Regions from separate parts of the Kocuria sp. KRD140 genome, predicted to be linked through region 1. Evidence: riboswitches for the same ligand, from Rfam matches in the RefSeq annotation. Region 1 holds a riboswitch; the other holds the start of a gene.

Region 1 (5,576 bases):
TTGGCCCTGTTCGCCCTGGCCGGGCGGCACATGTCCGCGCTCGCGGCGCGCACGGGCAAGAAGTCCGTGTCCACGTTCTACCTGCCGCTCGCGGTGTTGTTGCAAGCGGGCCAGGACAACGTCAAGGCGCTCGAGACCTCGGTGCGCAAGGACTCCGAGACCTACTGGGACGCGCTGCGCTATTGGCTCGAGGCCTTCGACGGCCAACTCGGGTTGCCGTCCGCGTACGCCGTGAACCACCGTCCCGTGGGCCTCGCTCTGTCCCAGACCCTGTTCGGCCCGTCCGAGCTGCGGCAACTGCACCAGATGTTCGAGGACCTCGAACTGACCACGGCGCAGGGGATGAGCGCGGCGGAGCTCGGGATCTACATCGACTTCTGGCTCGACATCGCGGACACCGATGTGTCCAAGAGCCTGCGCAGCATCTGGACCAACCCCCTCACGCGCGATCCCGCGTTGCAGGTCGCGCTCGCCCAGTTGGACGCGTGGGAGTCCGCCCCGGACGACGCCGCCGCGGCCGCCGCCCGCGGCACGCGGCACCTGGGCTCGCGCAGCCCCGGGTTGTCCCTCACGGACGGCACGGACTACGTGGGCAACCCCATCTACGAACTCGGTTTCGTGGTGCCCAAGCGGCTGGTGCCCGGTCGGGAGGTGGATCTCGCGACCACGGTCGGCCCGCGCACCATGTTCCTGTCCTACATCGGGGACGCGTTCCTGGGGATCTCCGCGTACAACGCCCGCATGACGAGTGACACGCTGCTGTCCGGGCAGCTGCAGATCACCGCGGGGGAGCTCACCCTCACGCGTAATCCACGGCCCGTGGTGGTCTTCGCCAAGGACGCGTACTCGGACACGTTCATCTCCGTGGACCACGTCCCCGCGGCGTGGCCGTGCCGGATCATGGTGCGCAATCAACCTGAATGGGTGGATCAGATCCGCGCGATCCTGGACGACTCGGCCTCTCCCGACTACCGCGTGGTGGGCCCGGGGGAGAACGGGGTCTGCGAGGGCTGGGTGCTGTTCGACGACGTCCAGGTGCTGCGTGCCGGTGACCCCGCGCTGACCGTCAACGACAACTTCTCGGCCCTTGTACCCCGCCTGGTCCCCGCAATCACCCTGTCCGGCGGGCTGCGGATCCCCGGGGACGTGGACCGGTTCTCGGCCCTGCGGCCCCCGCAGTTGACCGTCACGTCCGACAGCGACGACCCCCTGTCCGTGGAGTGCGAGTGGCGTAACCCGCACTCGTTCAAGCTCATGAGCACCAAGCTCACCGCACCCCGGGTGCCACCGTTCCAGGTGAGCCTGGGCGGGACCGATCTGGCCCGCGAGGACGGCCACCTCAAGCCCAACGACTACACGCTGGTGCTGCGTTCCGGGCGCACCGTGAAGCAGCGCCTCGAGTTCCGCGTGCGGGACAGTTCCTACTACATCACTCAACGTTCCCTGGGCTACGACGGTGAGATGGTCCACGTCGCGGAGGAACCGTTGTGGCCCGTCACCGCGGTAACGCGGGACGAGATCCCGGATGAGTACGTCCAGGGCTCGTTCGACAACATGGACCCCCACGAGGCCGCCGTGGACGAGGTCCCCGTGCCCGAGGTCGCCGGGTGGGAGTCCGCCGAGGGGCAGATGTTCCCCGAGCGCAGCAACGAGCTGCCCGAGGCCCCGGACGTGTCCTGCATGGTCACGGGCAAGCACAAAGTGATCCTGCCCCCCATGGATCCCAAGGCCAAGGCGCCGTGGGTGTTCGGGCGCTGCAAGTTCTGCGGGCTCACCAAGCGCTACCCCGGCCGGCTCACCAAGCTCTCGGCGGTGGGTCAGACGGGTTCGGTCGAGGCACTGCAGTTCATCGGCCCGGACGAGGGCGAGTACCCGGGGTCCTGGGCGCCGTTCAAGGACATCCTCACGTTCTTGGGTGGCGGCAAGCGGTCGAGCCTGTCCATCGTGGCGCGCCAGCTCGAGGACTCCGAGCGCTTCGAGGAATGGTTCGTGGGTCACCTGCAGGCCCTCGGTTTCCTGGAGGTGATCCGGGACGAGAACTGGACGGTGCGCCGCTGGCAGGTGTGCTCCCCGGCCCTGACCCAGCTCGTGGACGGCTCCATCCTGCTCACGGGCGGGTGGAAGACCGACCAAGAGGACGCCGTGACGCAGGCGGTCGGGGCCCAGGGTGGTGAGGTCGTGGTGCTGTCCCCGGAGGACCACGCGACCACCATGCTCCAGGATGTGGACCTCGACGCGCTGAGCAAGCTGCTGCCCGAGGGGCTGTGCGACGTGGTCTACGACGCCGGGCCCGTCATGCTCGACACCCTGCCCCCGTTGTCCTCGGTCGTCGCCGGGCTGCCCCTGAAGGAGATGCAGTACAACGGGGTCGCGGAACGCTTCGTGCCCGCGGACGCCACGTGGGAGGCCACGGACGACCGCAACCAGGCGGGGCTGTACCGGATCAACCACCACCACAAGACGCGCTACGCCTACCGCACCGCGGAGGACGTGGTCTCGGGTCACGCCCGTCCCGTGTCCTCGGGGCTCGGCAAGCACCTCGCGGCGCGGGACACCGGCACGGCGTTGGTCAGCTACGATCCCGAGCTGCGGTTGCTCTCCGTGCCCATCGGTGCCGCCCTGCCGGGGCTGTACGGGCGCGCCACGGTGCTGTGCTCGGGGCTGCTGCCCACGCTCGTGGACGAGGACTTCTCCCTGAACTACGGGGACGTCTCCGAGGAGTTCGCGAGCGCCCTCGTGGCCAAGCTGCTGGGCTGACAGTGCCGCCCCGGGCGAACGGGGGTGTGCTCGTGGGGCCGCGCGGCTGCATTCGGCTGCTGCGCGGCCCTCTTCTAAAGTGAGGTGGCGTGCCATGACTAACGGCTGGTAGTAAGGCGCCTCAACCCCGGGTCGTCCGACGTCCGACCCGCATCCCCGACGTGACCACACACGATTCCTCGTCCATCCGTCACCCACGCCCGGGCTCGTCGCCCGTCGCGGATCCGCCCGCCCTGTCCGGGCCCCTCGCTCTGCGCCACCCCGGTTGCCCGTCAACTGGCGGGTCTTCGTGGCCGCGGCAACCCTGCTTGTCTCGCTGTCCGCCTGGGCCACGGAGGCACCCGAGCACGCCGACGCCGTGATCGGCGGCGTGGTCGCGTGGGTCGCCTCCCGGCCGGGGTGGTTCTACATCCTCACGGCCGCTCTCGCGATCGTGTTCGTGATCCTGGTCGCGGACAGCAGGCACGGCACGATCAAGATGGGCCCGGACCACGCGAAACCCCAGTTCAACCTGTTCACGGGGTGGGCCATGTACGCCCTGATGGGCATGGCATTTGGCTACTTCGCCTACCGCTTCGGCATGCCGCTGAGCATCCGCTCCGCTCTCTACCCCTGATCGGGTGCCGGATCCACGGTGCCGCCGGTGACGCCGTGGACACCGCGGCGCTGCTGGGGACCATCTTCGGGGTGGCCACGTCCCTGGGGATCGGGGTGGTCCAGTTGAACTTCGGACTGCGCTACCTGTTCGCCGTCCCCGAAAACCTGGCGGTGCCGTCGGCACTGACCGCCCTGGGGATCCTCATGGCGGTGGCTTCGTGCGTCTTGGGCGTGGACAAGGGCATCCGGCGGCTTTCCGAGCTGAACATCATCCTGGCGATCGGGCTCATGCTGTACGTGCTCATCACCGGGCGCACGGCGTTCCTGCTGGATGCAATCGTCAAGGGCGTGAGCGGATTGCGCGTGGCAGACGCCTCGGTGATGCCCGAGCTCGTGACGGTGAACCCGAACATCACGGTCTTCATGAGCGGTGAACGCGCCGCCGAGCTGATCGCCCAGGACCGGGACACGACCGCCCACTGAGAACCGGGCGGGAGCGCAGAGAAGCGCTCGACACACGCGTGTGGCCCGGATCCGTTCGGACCCGGGCCGCACCGTTCGTGGAGTTCGCGGTCGCGGTGACCGTGTGCGCGTGGACTACGCGGGCATCGGCTCCAGCTTGTAGAAGGACACCCCGCCGGTCACCCGGGAGGCCCCGGGGACCAGGAGTCGGCTGTACTTGGCGCACCACTGGCCGCGCCCCCGTGTGTGCTGTGCGGCGAGTGCGACCTCACGGGCGTCGTCCGCGAAGTACTCGTGCTCGTGACCGTCCGATCCCGTGATGGACACCACGTGCCGGGCGGGGTCCGCCTGAACGGTGACGTCCACCCACTGTTCGCGGGTGTCGGGGTGGGATTTCTGGGTTGTCGTGTTCATGATGTCGGGCCTCTGATTTTTCCGGTCGCTTGCCGGAACCACACGTGTGGCCCCGGCCGCTTCGTCATCCAATCCACCCCTGAACCGAGGGTTGGCGTACGCCGAGTTGGAGCTCTGGGCGCGCGGTGACGTCCTTGTCGTTGCGCGGGCGCATCTCGTGAAGCTGCTTCGAGCCTATCCGTGGATTCGGGGGACCAGCCAGGCGCGGACCGAGAATGTCATCAAAACTTAACCAAGCTTCTGTTGAGTAACATCTGGCACCCGGCGGCGGTTCTCATGGGGTGCGCAGGTCGCTGCGGCGCGTGCCGCGCATCCGGGAGGTGACCGTGCGAGCGCGCTCGTAGTGGCCCAGCAACTGCTCGCACACAGCACCCCACGTGCGCTCCTGCACGCACTGGTGGGCAGTGCGCGCGAAGGCGAGGCGTTTGGCGTCGTCGCCCGCGAGGTCCCGGACGCGCTCGCGCAACCCGGCCAGGTCACCCGGGGCGTAGAGCCACCCGTTACGCGAGGAGTCCACGAGGTCCAGGGGACCGCCGCGGCCCACGGCCACCACCGGGACCCCGGAGGCCATGGCTTCCTGGATGGTCTGGCAGAACGTCTCGTGCTCACCGGGGTGCACGAACACGTCCAGCGACGCCATGGCCGTGGCGAGTTCGGTGCCCGTGAGGAAGCCCTCGAAGTGCGCGTTGGGCAATACCGAGCGCAGCGACTCCTTCCCGGGGCCGGAACCGATGATCACGAGCCGGGTGTCCGGCAGGGCGTCGATCGCGGCGAGGTCCGCGACCTGCTTCTCGGGGGCCAACCGCCCCACGTATCCCACGAGTCGCTTGCCGCCGCCCACGCGCTCGCGCCACGCGTGATCGCGCAGCGCGGGACGGAACCGGCTCGTGTCCACTCCGCGGCGCCACATGTGCACCCGCTGGACGCCATGCTCGTGGAGTTGGCTGATCGACGCCGTGGAGGGAGCGAGCGTGAGGGTCGCACTGTTGTGCATCGCACGCACGTGGGACCACATGGCGGTCTCCAGCACGGACGCCCCGTAGCGTGCGGCGTAACCGGGCACGTCCGTCTGGTACACGGCCACGCACGGCAGACCCAAACCCTTGGCGGCCTGGATGGCCTGCCACCCGAGCACGAACGGGGACGCCACGTGCACCACGTCCGGCGCGAAACGGGCCAGGATGCGCTGCATGCGACTCACGGTGCAGCTCGCCACGCGGACCTCGGGATAGCCCGCGAGCGGCAGAGACGGGATGCGCTCGATCCGCACGCCGTCCACGTGGTCCACCGAGCCCAGGAACAGGGTCTTCTCGTAGGAGGGGGCGATCACCATGGCCTCGTGCCCG
Region 2 (5,576 bases), 160 kb from region 1:
GCTCATCGCGTGCGAGGTCCTGGACTCCCTGGGGGTCGAGCACGACCTGGTCCCCGGCGAGCTCGGGGACCGTCCCGTGCGCACGTGGCGCGAGGCGCGTCGCGAGGACCTCGTGTGGGCCGGGAAGTACCTGGTCCCGTGGGTCGGCCGCCGGATCCGGCGTCGCAGCTCCGGGGACAACATCACCGCCAAGCGCCCTTCGTTCGGGCGCACCACGATCCCCGGTGCGGGCGAGGGCATCCCTGTCGAGGACCGGGAGGCCTGAGCCGGCCCGGGGCCGGGTCACCCAGTCCCGCCAGTCAGGGCCGCGCTCACTGAGGCCGGCCCGTTCCCACCGGGTCTCACCGCTGAAGCCGACCCGTCAGGGCTCCATGCTCAGTCCCGCAGCACGGTCTCCCGCAGCAACATGCCCACCTGCGGGGTCTCGATGAGGAACCCGTCGTGCCCGCTCGGGGACGTGATCGTGTGCAGCTCCTGCTCCCCCGGCAGCGCAGCCACGAGTTCGGCGGATTCCGAGGGGAAGAACAACCGATCGGAGTCCACCGCGGCCACGAGCCACTCGCACCGGGTGCGGGCGAGGACGTCCCGTAGCTCGCCGCGGCCCCGAGCGACGTCGTGCGACATCAAGGTCTCGTTGACACTCAGGTACGAGTTCGCGTCGAAGCGGCCCGCGAGTTTGGACGCCTGGTGGTCCAGGTAGCTCTCCACCTGGTACCGACCGCGGTCCGCGACGTGGGTGGCCTCGGGGTCCTCACGGGGTTGGGGTTCGCGGCCGAAGCGCGTCTCCAGCTCGTGCGCGCTGCGATAGGTGATGTGCGCGATCCGCCGCGCGAGCCCCAGACCCGCCTCCGGGTACTCGCCCGCGTAGTAGTCGCCGCCCCGGAAGTTCGGGTCCTGGCGGATCGCGAGCGACTGTGCCTGTCCCCACGCGAGCTGCTCGGCACCCACGCGCGCGTTGGCCGCGATCACGGCGCACGCGGCCACCCGATCCGGGTGGGACACGGCCCACTCGAGGGCGCGCGCCCCGCCCATGGACCCGCCGATCACGAGCCGCCACCGGGAGACTCCGAGCGCCCGCGCGAGCAGGGCCTCCGCGGTCACCGAGTCCCGCACGGTCACGCGCGGGAAACGCGAGCCCCACGGGACGCCGTCCGGTGCGGGGCTCGCGGGTCCCGTGCTGCCGTAGCACCCACCCAGGATGTTGGCGCACACCACGAAGTAGCGGTCCGTGTCGATCGCGGCACCCGGGCCCACGAGTCCGTCCCACCAACCGTCCGCCGCGGCGGCCGCGCCCTCGGGAGCGCTCGCGGCGTCCTCATGCCCCGCACCACCGCGCGCCACGTGCGTGTCACCCGTGAGCGCGTGCTCGATCAGCACCGCGTTGGAACCGTCCGCCGCGAGCTCGCCCCACGTCTCGTACGCGAGGTGCACGTCCGGCAGCCGGAACCGGGACTCGAGCACGAGCTCGCCGAGTTCGGCCCGCCGTACGACGCCGTCGCGCCGCGTGCGCGGCCCGTTGCCCACGACCGTCATGGTCAGTTCCCCGTGTCCTCCGCCGACGACGCCGCGTCGCCGGCAGCGTCGCCGCGCGCACCCACCGCGGCGAATCCGGACTCGAGGTCCGCGAGGATGTCGTCGATGCCCTCGACACCCACGGACAGCCGCACGAATCCCGGTTCCACGCCGGCCGCGAGCTGCTCCTCGTCCTTGAGCTGGGCGTGCGTCGTGGAGGCGGGGTGGATCACGAGGGAGCGCACGTCACCGATGTTCGCCACGTTGGAGTGCAGGCTCAGGGCGTCCACGAACGCGACACCGGCGTCCCGGCCGCCGTCGAGCACGAAACCGAGCACCGACCCGGCACCCTTGGGCGCGTACTTCAGGGCGCGGTCGTGCCAGCGCGAGGACTCCAGACCGGCGTAGGACACCGAGCGCACCTCGGGGCGGGCCTCGAGCCACTCGGCGACCTTCTGCGCGTTGGCCACGTGACGTTCCATGCGCAACGACAGCGTCTCGATGCCCTGCTCGATCAAGAACGCGTTGAACGGAGAGATCGAGGTCCCCAGATCGCGCAGCAACTGCACGCGCGCTTTGAGGATGTACGAGAGGTTGACGCCGAAGGCCCCGTCGGCACCGAGATCGCGGGCGTAGACGAGTCCGTTGTACGTCTCGTCCGGTTGGTTGAAACCGGGGAAGCGCTCAGGGTCCCGCGAGTAGTCGAACGCTCCGGTGTCCACGATGAACCCGCCGATCGCCGTGCCGTGGCCGCCCAGGAACTTGGTGGCCGAGTGCAGCACGATGTCCGCGCCCCACTCGATGGGCCGCACCAAGTAGGGCGTGGCGATCGTGTTGTCCACGATGAGCGGGACACCCGCCTCGTGGGCGATCCCGGCGATCGTCTCGATGTCGAGCACGTCGTTGCGGGGGTTCGGGATGGATTCACCGAAGAACGCCACGGTGTTCTCGCGCACCGCGTCCCGCCACTGCGCGGGATTGTCCGGGTCCGAGACGAACGTGGTCTCCACGCCCATGCGCGGCAGCGTGTGCTTGAGCAGGTTGTACGACCCGCCGTACAGGGACGGGCTGGCCACCACGTGGGTTCCGGCGCCGCCCAGGTTGAGGATCGCGAGCGTGGCCGCGGCCTGTCCGGAGGAGACCATCAGGGCCCCCACGCCGCCCTCGAGGGACGCGACCCGGTGCTCCACGACCTCCGTGGTGGGGTTGGTCAGGCGCGAGTAGATGGGACCCATCTCCTCGAGCGCGAACCGGGCCGCCGCCGTGCGGGCGTCCGGGAACACGAAGGACGTGGTCTGGTGGATCGGCAGGGCGCGCGACCCGGTCACAGGGTCGGGGTTCTGGCCCGCGTGGATCTGTCGGGTCTCGAACGACCAGCCCTGGGGATTGTCGGGGGTGGGAGCGGTGCTCATGGCCGTACTCCTTCTCGGAAGGATCAGGGGTCCGGTGGCGATCCGCACGGTGCCCGTGCTGTGACCGGGCACCAATGACCCGCGCTTGCCGCACGACGTCGGTCGACGCCACGGCCAGGTCCTCACCCAGGGCACCCCACCGCGGAAGGGAGGGTTGCCGGTCAGCTAGCTGGGGCTTCGCGCTGACTCTCGTGACCTATTACCTCATTGTCCGAACCCGGCGGGGCGGGAGTCAAGCCGGGGACGCTGCGAGCGGGCTCGGGGTCAGTGGCCGCTCGTTCCTGCTGTTCCATCTCCCGGGTGTGCAGTTCCCGGTCCTTCGTCTCACGTGGATGGAAGTAGAACAGACCCGTGAGCACCGCGATCACGAACACCGCGAGCATCACGAAGAACAACGGCCCCACACCGGTCAGGTAGATGACGGGGATGGCCAGCGCCGTGACCAACCCGCCCCCGAAGAACGGTTCGAACACCAGCTGCTTGTCACCGAACGCCTCGAACACCGGGTCTTGGCCTCCGGGTCCACCACGCGCATGAGGATCAGCCCGGTGGCGGTCACACCCATGGACGGGTGGAAGTCACCGATACCGCGCCCGAACCAATAGCGACCGATGATGCGGGGTGCCAACCACAGGAAAATGGCCACGTTGAACGCGATGCCGACCACCGCCAGGATGGTGAACGCCGCCAACCACGGCCGCGATGGACATGTGCCGGGAGAACGGTTCCACGGAGGACGGGCGGCTGGTCATGGTGCCGGCGGGGTAGTACTCGTCGCTGCGGAACAGGCTCTGGACCCAACCCACCTTGACGCGCACGAACTTCCCCAGGAACAGGGCGACTCGGAGGATCAGGAGTGTGAAACCGACGGCATTTGCGGACACGGGAACCACCTCGTAGTGATCGGGATCGATATCGGTCTCAGGTCATATAGCGAGGGTTCGGTCGGAGACTCCCCGGCTGATGCTGCGAACTCCAGCCTCTGAGACGCGCGTCTCGTTGACCTGGACCAACACAGTCCCCGCCCGAATCAGCCGTCCCGATGCCAGGTCTCGGGAGGTGCGGAGAGCCGGCCCTGCCCACCGGACCGGGCGGCGCAGGTCACACACTCGCCGGGCTCGCGCTCGATTTGGTGGCCCGTGTGGCCGGTGCCACCATGGCGTCATGAACTTGGATCACGTTTCCTTCGCGGCTCAGCCCGACGGCCTCGAGGCCACCACCGAACGCATCGCGAACCGGTTGGGGATCGAACCGGTCAAGGGCGGTGTGCACCCCCGTTTCGGCACCCGGAACATGATCCTGCCGCTCACCGACCACCAGTACGTGGAGGTCGTCACGGTGCTCGAGCACCCCGCCGCGGAGAAGGCGCCGTTCGGTCAGGCCGTCCGTGCCCGTTCCGACGCCGGCGGCGGCTGGCTCGGCTGGGTCGTAGAGGTCCCCGACCTCGCGCCCTTCGAGGCCAAGCTGGGCCGCCCCTCCGTGCCCGGTGGCCGGTTGTTCCCCGACGGTCGGCAGCTCGAATGGCATCAGATCGGCGTGAAGGGTTTGATCTCCGACCCGCAGTTGCCGTTCATGGTGCACTTCGATTCCGAGGACGAGATGCACCCGTCCCAGGCGCGGATCACGGACGTCCGGTTGAGCGGGATGGAGATCGCCGGCTCCCCCGACCGCGTCACGGAGTGGCTCGGCGGTCCCGTGGAGGACGTCCTGGGCTCGCTGGACGTCACCTGGTGCGCCCCCAACGGCACCCCCGGGGTCATGGCCGTCTCGTTCGACACCCCGGACGGCACCGTCACCATTTGATCTGGTTCCCTTCGGTGCGGCCGACGACGCCGCTCCGCCCGGTCTCCGGCATCAGCCCGCGAGCAGTTGCGGGGCCAGGAAGCCCACGGTGTCCAGGAGGGCGTGGGCGATCAGCAGCGGCATGAGTCGACCGCCGCGGCGGTAGAGCCACACGAACACGAGTCCCATGACCAGGTTCCCGAGCGTGGGTCCGAACCCCTGGTACAGGTGATAGCTGGCCCGCGCCACCGCGGAGGCCACCGCCACGAGCCACCACGACCATCCGAGGGATCGCAAGCGCTCGCACAGGAACGCCACCACGATCATCTCTTCCACGATCGAGTGGCGCAGCGCGGAGAGCACGAGCAAAGAAACCGCCCACCAGGTCTGCTCCATGGTGGATGTGGTGATCTGCGCGGTGATCTCCAGGGACCGGCCCACCTGATAGAGCACCAGGGTGCCGCCGCCCATCACCGCGAACAAACCCATTCCCCACAGCGTGTCCCACACGGGTCTGCGCCCATCCACCCCGATCCTGCACAGCACGCCGGGGATCCCCCGCGCCACCCCGGCCATGAGGTACAGGGCCAGCAGCACGGGGACGAGCGCGAAGCCGATGCCCGTGAGCTGACGCAACGCGTCGATCAGGGGGACGCTGCTCAGGGGCCGGTTGAGCGTCGTCGTGGTGTCGGCCAGCGAGGACCGCATGAGCACCTCGGCCAGATCCAGCACGGCGTAGACCGCGGACGCCCCGAGGGACACGCCGAGCACCAGGACGATCTGAAGCCACGTGTCGGCGCGCGACATGCCGCGCTGCGAAGGGGTGGGAGTCTGCACGGGACCATTGTGGCCGCTCGCGAGCGGGACCAC

The links. A riboswitch is a leader RNA that binds a small molecule or an ion and turns the genes downstream of it on or off. The one in region 1 is predicted to bind S-adenosylmethionine.
Region 2: it holds a riboswitch for S-adenosylmethionine, as region 1 does, so the genes downstream of both, J1M36_RS11605 (bifunctional o-acetylhomoserine/o-acetylserine sulfhydrylase) here and J1M36_RS10880 (hypothetical protein) in region 1, are expected to answer to the same signal.

The regions. Positions count from the first base shown of each region.
Region 1 is NZ_JABFAW010000009.1:474,872-480,447, forward strand. Features, by position in the region: gene J1M36_RS10870 (hypothetical protein) at 1-2,757, shown strand, start outside; partial or broken gene J1M36_RS10875 (BCCT family transporter) at 3,047-3,648, shown strand; gene J1M36_RS12895 (hypothetical protein) at 3,736-3,837, shown strand; gene J1M36_RS10880 (hypothetical protein) at 3,952-4,230, opposite strand; SAM riboswitch class IV at 4,251-4,393, opposite strand; gene J1M36_RS10885 (glycosyltransferase family 1 protein) at 4,505-5,576, opposite strand, start outside.
Region 2 is NZ_JABFAW010000009.1:637,864-643,439, reverse strand. Features, by position in the region: gene J1M36_RS11615 (SGNH/GDSL hydrolase family protein) at 1-265, shown strand, start outside; gene J1M36_RS11610 (homoserine O-acetyltransferase) at 376-1,533, opposite strand; gene J1M36_RS11605 (bifunctional o-acetylhomoserine/o-acetylserine sulfhydrylase) at 1,536-2,924, opposite strand; SAM riboswitch class IV at 3,001-3,121, opposite strand; gene J1M36_RS11600 (hypothetical protein) at 3,086-3,427, opposite strand; gene J1M36_RS11595 (hypothetical protein) at 3,503-3,808, opposite strand; gene J1M36_RS11590 (VOC family protein) at 4,089-4,727, shown strand; gene J1M36_RS11585 (CPBP family intramembrane glutamic endopeptidase) at 4,779-5,543, opposite strand.